One region of the Dactylosporangium sp. NPDC051485 genome, then DNA from elsewhere that is predicted to be linked to it. Evidence: riboswitches for the same ligand, from Rfam matches in the RefSeq annotation. Region 1 holds a riboswitch; each other region holds the start of a gene.

What was found. A riboswitch is a leader RNA that binds a small molecule or an ion and turns the genes downstream of it on or off. The one in region 1 is predicted to bind cobalamin.
Region 2: it holds a riboswitch for cobalamin, as region 1 does, so the genes downstream of both, AB0M46_RS28210 (ribonucleoside-diphosphate reductase subunit alpha) here and AB0M46_RS34045 (CbtB domain-containing protein) in region 1, are expected to answer to the same signal.
Region 3: it holds a riboswitch for cobalamin, as region 1 does, so the genes downstream of both, AB0M46_RS38570 (VWA domain-containing protein) here and AB0M46_RS34045 (CbtB domain-containing protein) in region 1, are expected to answer to the same signal.

The regions. Positions count from the first base shown of each region.
Region 1 covers NZ_JBFAZW010000074.1:18,952-21,208, reverse strand. Annotated here, with positions in the region: gene crcB (fluoride efflux transporter CrcB) at 1-276, shown strand, start outside; gene AB0M46_RS34050 (CbtA family protein) at 353-1,213, opposite strand; gene AB0M46_RS34045 (CbtB domain-containing protein) at 1,226-1,444, opposite strand; cobalamin riboswitch at 1,480-1,628, opposite strand; gene ctaD (cytochrome c oxidase subunit I) at 1,681-2,257, opposite strand, start outside.
Region 2 covers NZ_JBFAZW010000054.1:68,083-70,339, reverse strand. Annotated here, with positions in the region: gene AB0M46_RS28215 (acyltransferase) at 1-580, opposite strand, end outside; cobalamin riboswitch at 909-1,119, shown strand; gene AB0M46_RS28210 (ribonucleoside-diphosphate reductase subunit alpha) at 1,247-2,257, shown strand, end outside.
Region 3 covers NZ_JBFAZW010000094.1:17,320-19,576, forward strand. Annotated here, with positions in the region: gene AB0M46_RS38560 (hypothetical protein) at 1-57, opposite strand, end outside; gene AB0M46_RS38565 (hypothetical protein) at 124-1,002, opposite strand; cobalamin riboswitch at 1,103-1,231, shown strand; gene AB0M46_RS38570 (VWA domain-containing protein) at 1,307-2,257, shown strand, end outside.

The sequences.
Region 1 (2,257 bases):
GACTCGGTGTTCCCCTGGGGCACGCTCACCGTCAACGTGTGCGGCTCGCTGCTGCTCGGCCTGCTCGCGGGGCTGCCGGCCAGTCCTGCGGTGAGCGCCCTGCTGGGCACCGGCTTCTGCGGCGCGCTCACCACGTACTCGACGTTCAGCTACGAGACGCTGCGCCTGGCCGAGGGCGGGCACCGCTTCTACGCCGTCATGAACATCGTCGCCTCGCTGGTCGCCGGCCTGGGCGCCGCCGCCATCGGCCTGATGCTGGCCCAGGCCGTCCACTGACAACCGGACCCGCTGAGCACCACGCAGGGCCGGGCGCCGTCACGCAGGGAGCGTGGACGGCGCCCGGCCCCGTCGCTCAGGCGGCCGCGGGGGCCTTCGCCGGCTCGGTGCGCACCGGCCGGGCGCCCAGCAGCCGCTCGGCCATCGGGGCGAAGACCAGGCCGATGACGGTCCACAGCAGCAGTTGGGCGCCGACGGTGTACAGCCGGAACTCGAACAACAGGTCGGCGTCGAAGCCCGGGAAGACGATGTTGCGTTGCGGGTCGCGCAGGGGCAGCGGCGTCTCGGTGGCGTGGTGGCCGTACTCGGCGACGTTCGACGACAGCTCGCCGAAGGCCGGCAGCAGGGCCATGAGCACGCCGATGACCACGACGAACGCGGCCGCGGCGAGCAGGGTCGCGTTCCAGGTGCCGAAGCGGGGCTTCAGGCGCTGGCCGAGGACGACCGCGAGGATCATGAACAGCACCGAGGCGAGCACCATGATGAGGTAGAACGCGCTGCGCTGCCCGATCGTCTCTTCGTGGCCGATCGCGGGCGGGTTGGCCGGGTACTTGAAGAACGGCACCAGGTACAGCGTCATGAACCCGGCCCCGGCCAGCAGCACGGCCAGGCTGCGCGGCCGGAGGTTGCCGACCCGGCCGAGGCAGACGGCGTAGGCGACCGCGAACAGGGCGCCCATCGCCAGGCCGAAGGCGATCATGCCGACGCCGATGCCGACGTTGCCCTGGATCGTCCGGCTGAACAGCTCGTGGTCGTGCTCGTGCGCGACGGCCACGCCGGCCGCCTTGTCCAGGGCCTCCTGGGCCTCGTGACGGCCCGACTCGTAGTCGATCGCGTCCTGGATGCGCGGCTCGGCGAAGATCCGTGCGAACACGAACGCGGCCAGACCCGCGAGCGCCCCGGCGAGCAGGCCGCGGGCGATGATCCGCTTCTCCATCGTCAGCCCCCGCTAGTGGCAGGGGAAGCCGAGGAAGTGGCGGCCGTCGTGCACGAACTCGTGCACGTGGGCGTCGTTGCCGAAGATCGACACCGCGCCCTGGTCGATGCCGACGAAGTAGTAGACCAGCGCGGCGAGCGCGGCGGTGCCCACCAGCCAGACCAGCGACCGGGACAGGGGGATGACGACCGGCGTCGCGACGGCGCCGGACGGGGAAGACGACACGCTCACGGGGAGCCTCCTTCAGGGATCGAGCGTCCCTCTCGTAGTGGCGAGCTGACGGCGGCGGGTCTGACTCGGCCAGCGATGGCCTCACAGCGGCGCGACCGTGCCGGACTCTCACCGGCTTCCGGACGTCGTCAGTTGGGCCCGACGCTACGGGTACGCAGCGCGAACCGTCAATCGCAGGACGTGCCGAGTGCCGCGTTTCACGATCTTGAGAACGACGCCCCCGGCACATCGGCCCGTCACAGGCCTTCGCCGTACCTGTCGTCGAAGGCCGGGCGGGCGGAGCGGATCCGGGGCAGGCGGGTGAAGTTGTGCCGGGGCGGCGGGCAGCTGGTGGCCCACTCCAGCGAGTTGGTGTAGCCCCACGGGTCGTTGCCCTCGACGCGCCGGCCGAACCGGTAGGAGGACCAGAGGTTGTACAGCAGGGGCAGCATCGACAGGCCGAGGATGAACGCGCCGATGCTCGAGATGGTGTTGTACACCGTGAAGCCGTCGCTGGCCAGGTAGTCGGCGTAGCGGCGGGGCATGCCGCGCGCGCCGAGCCAGTGCTGCACCAGGAACGTGGTGTGGAAGCCCACGAAGGTGAGCCAGAAGTGCAGCTTGCCGAGGCCCTCGTGGAGCATCCGGCCGGTGATCTTGGGGAACCAGAAGTACAGGCCGCCGAACGCGGCGAACACGATGGTGCCGAAGAGCACGTAGTGCATGTGGGCGACGATGAAGTACGTGTCGGACAGGTGGAAGTCCATCGGCGGTGAGGCGATCAGCACGCCGGAGAGGCCGCCGAAGAGGAACGTCACCAGGAAACCGATGGACCAC
Region 2 (2,257 bases), on a different contig from region 1:
CGTCGCTCGGCGGCAGGATCTCGTTGAGGTACCCGTCGCGGTCCTCCACGACGACGACCTCCGGCATCTCCCCGCCGTCGATCGCCGCCGACCACGCCTGCATGAGCAGCACGTAGGTCTGCATGTCGCCGACCGAGTGGTGGAACGAGGTGCACACGGCGGTGCCGCCGTCGGAGAACTCGGTGACCCGCACGGTCAGCAGCGGCAGCCCGCCGTCGCGCGCCTTCGTCGCCTCGCAGTGGTTGGCCAGCCCCGAGTTGGGCATCGCGACGCGGCTGACGGCCTCGGCGAGCGTGTCGTCGATGGTGTAGAACTCCATCGGTACGCCCTCGTCGCTGCAGACGATCTCCAGCAGGTCGCCGGTGGTGCGCATCCGCCCGCCGAAGACGGGAACCGCGGCCAGCGCCCGCGCCAGCCCCTTCGCCAGGTCGTCGGCCGGCAGCGGCCGGGCGAAGAACAGCACGATCGAGGCCGGGACGTTCGACAGCAGCGTGTCCCGCAGGCCGCACCGGATCACCGTGCCGGGCGCCTGGCCCGACGTGACGGTCCGGCTCTCGCGCAGTTGCGGCCAGCCACCCATGGATACCCCTCACGACGCTGCGGCTTGAAGCATTGATCTTCGTAAACCAAGCGCGGCCGCGGCATCGGCCGAGCGGACAGACCGGCGGCGCTATGCAGCCGGTGGTGCGGGAGATCACGCCGGGCGGTGCGGGAGATCACGCCGGGTGGTGCCACCTCCCGGCGGACGGGACATTTGGCCTGCGTTCGACCTGATGGGTTTGCCGGGCCGCGGTGGTTGGCCCCGCGACCTGACACAGCGTGAGGCGTGACAGCGACGCACGGTGATGCGATGTACGCGACACGCCGACACACCATCTGGTGTTTCGCTTTCTCGATTCCTCCCATATATGGTGTTGCCCGCAGCTGGTTCGCGCGTCCTGCCAGGACGGGCGTCGCAAGAGGGAACCCGGTGGAAGTCCGGGACTGCCCCGCAGCGGTGAGTGGGAACGAAAGCCGTCAACGAAGCACTGGACCGCACAGGTCTGGGAAGCGACGGCCGGTAGGCGACCTCGGTCATGCCCGCGAGTCCGAAGACCTGCCAGCGCACCGCGGGCCGTCCGGGCCCGTGGTGGTCGGAGGCCGCGCGGGACGGCTGACGCCAACGCCAGTCGACGGCGCCTGCCGTCGCCCGGTGGCGTCCCTGCTCGCGCGCCCAACGTTGGTCGACGGGCGACGAGGGGGACACATGACAGTCACGCAGGACAAGGCCGTGCCCGGCCAGGGGGCGCCGGAGCAGCGACGGCACGCGATGCGGGTCCGCAAGCGCAACGGCGACCTGGAGCCGGTCGACGTCAACAAGATCGTCAAGGCGGTCGAGCGGTGGGTCGGCGACCTGGACGAGGTCGACCCGCTGCGGGTGGCGACGAAGACGATCAGCGGGCTGTACGACGGGGCGACGACCGCCGAGCTGGACAAGCTGTCCATCCAGACCGCCGCGGAGCTGATCGGTGAGGAGCCGCAGTACTCCCGTCTCGCCGCGCGGCTGCTCGCGGCGTACGTCGACAAGGAGGTCCGCGGGCAGGGCGTCGCGAGCTTCAGCCAGTCGATCCGCTACGGCCACCAACTCGGGCTGATCGGCGACGAGACGGCCGCCTTTGTCGCCGCGAACGCGCGGAAGCTCGACGACGCCGTGAACCTCGACGGGGATCTGCGGTTCGAGTACTTCGGGCTGCGCACCGTCGCCGACCGTTACCTGTTGCGCCACCCCGAAGCCCGCCTGGTCGTGGAGACGCCGCAGTACTGGCTGCTGCGCGTGGCCTGCGGGCTGTCGCAGACGCCGGCCGAGGCCATCGGCTTCTACCGGCTCATGTCCTGCCTGGCGTACCTGCCGAGCTCGCCGACGCTGTTCAACTCCGGCACCCGGCACACCCAGATGTCCTCCTGCTTCCTCGTGGACTCCCCGCGCGACGAGCTCGACTCCATCTACGAGCGTTACCACCAGGTCGCGAAGCTGTCGAAGTTCTCCGGCGGCATCGGCATCTCGTGGACGCGCGTGCGCGGGCGGGGCGCGCTGATCCGCGGTACCAACGGAAAATCCAACGGCATCGTGCCCTTCCTCAAGACGCTGGACGCCGGCGTCGCCGCGGTGAACCAGGGCGGCCGGCGCAAGGGCGCGGCCTGCGTCTACCTGGAGCCGTGGCACCCGGACATCGAGGAGTTCCTGGAGCTGCGCGACAACACCGGCGAGGACTCCCGG
Region 3 (2,257 bases), on a different contig from region 1:
GACGATGGCGGCCGCGCCGGCGGCAACGGCGAGGGCGATGGAGGCAGAACGGCGCATCGGAGGGGTCCTTCCCGGATCTCTTGTGTCGCCAGGGCAGATCGGCGCCCCGCGCGACGGGTTGAGTCAGCCGGTGAGCGTTATCCAGGTGTCGTACTGGTGCACCGCGATGCCCGCGAACGCCGGGTACCGCTGCGCCGCCGAGTCCACCGCCGCGAGCGTCTGGTGCAGCTGGGTGGCGGTGGAGCCGTGGAAGCTGCAGTACGCGCAGTCGCCCAGCGGCTGCGTCTCCGCGCCCAGGCGGACCGGCTTGGCCACCTTCCCGGCCCGGCGCAGCAGGTCGTCGGCCACCCCGACCATGGAGTTGGCCCCGGTGGCGGTGTTGCGGTAGCTCATCACCGTGACGCCGTCGGTGCGGGCCAGCACCGCGTCGGCGAGGTTGCCCCCGCCGTCCGGCACCGCGACCGTGGGTAGCCAGAACGGCACGTCCAGCTCCAGCGGCAGGTCCGTGGCCGAGGAGACCTGGTCCAGCAGCGTGAGGAACTGCGGTACCAGTGCGGCCTGGTCGGTCTTCCAGGACGGCAGCAGGTAGGGCTCCACGTCCATGTGCAGGCCGTGGAACAGGCCCGTGGCCGCCGCGCCCTGGGCCCAGGCCAGCGCGGCCGGGTGCTCGGTGGTCCAGGCCGGCTCGCCGCCGAGCGCGTCGAGCGCGATCCCGGCCGCGTCGCACAACTGCCGCAGCTCGCGCAGCCGGGCCAGGTCGGCCGCGCCGGCCCGGGGGTCGTAGTAGGCGAACAGCGCCCGCACCCCGTTGGCCGTGGCCCAGTCCACCACCGGCCGCGGGTCGTCGCGCTCCCACAGCCACATCGCCCGGGTGCCCGGCGGCGCGACCGCGGTCTCCGGGGCGAGCGGCGGCAGGCGCAGGGGAGTGGCGGCGATCAGCGCGATCGCCACGAGCAGGAGACGGGCCACCGTCTGGGCGGCCAGGTCCGGCCAGCGCCGCATGCCCTCCCCATCGGCAGCGGCGGGCGGATCGTGAGGGTCACATCTCGTTGCGTTGACGGTACCGGGGCCGGTGGGACACGATGACCGGAAGCGGTACGCGGAGGAACCCGGTGCGATTCCGGGACGGTCCCGCCACTGTGACCGGGGAGTCGTCCCCCAGCGCACGGGCCACGGCCGGATCACGGCCGCAAGGCCGGGGGCCGGCGGCGATCCGGGAGCCAGGAGACTCCGGCCGCTGTCGCTGCAGGCAACCCTGCGGCCCAGCCACCTCGCGGGCGCGGACCCGCCGAAGGGAAGTGTGCCCGTGACCCCGCCGTATCCGTTCTCGGCCGTCGTCGGCCTGGCCGACCTGCGCCTGGCGCTGCTGCTCACCGCCGTGTCGCCGGCCATCGGCGGAGTGCTCGTGCGTGGCGAGAAGGGCACCGCCAAGTCCACCGTCGTGCGGGCGCTGGCCGCGCTGCTGCCCGAGGTCGAGGTGGTCACCGGCTGCCGCTTCGCCTGCGACCCGGCCGCCCCCGACGCCGAGTGCCCCGACGGCCCCCACCTGCCGGGGGCCGGCTCCGCGCGGCGCCGCTCCGCCCTCGTCGAGCTGCCGGTCGGCGCCACCGAGGACCGGGTCGTGGGCACCCTGGACCTGCAGCGGGCGCTCGGCGACGGGGTGAAGGCCTACGAGCCGGGCCTGCTGGCCGCCGCCCACCGGGGCGTGCTCTACGTCGACGAGGTCAACCTGCTGCCCGATCACCTCGTCGACCTGCTCCTCGACGCCGCCGCCATGGGCCGCGCGCACGTGGAGCGCGACGGCGTGTCGGTCAAGCACGCCGCCCGGTTCCTGCTCGTCGGCACCATGAACCCGGAGGAGGGCGAGCCCCGCCCGCAGCTGGTCGACCGCTTCGGGCTGGTCGTCGGGGTGGCCGCCCCGCAGGAGGCGCCGCCGCGGGCCGAGGTGGTCCGCCGCCGCCTGGCCTACGAGGCCGACCCCGCCGCGTTCGCTACCCGCTACGTCGAGGCCGACGCCGAGCTCGCCGCCCGCATCGCCGTCGCCCGGGCCCGCCTCGGCGCGGTGTCCCTGCCCGATCGGGAGCTGGACCGGATCGCGCGGATCTGCCTGGCGTACCGCGTGGACGGCCTCCGGGCCGACATCGTCGTCGCGCGGACCGCGGTGGCCCTGGCCGCGTGGCACGGCCGGACCGTGGTCACGAAGGACGACGTGCGCGACGCGGCGCGGCTCGCCCTGCCGCACCGCCGCCGCCGGGAT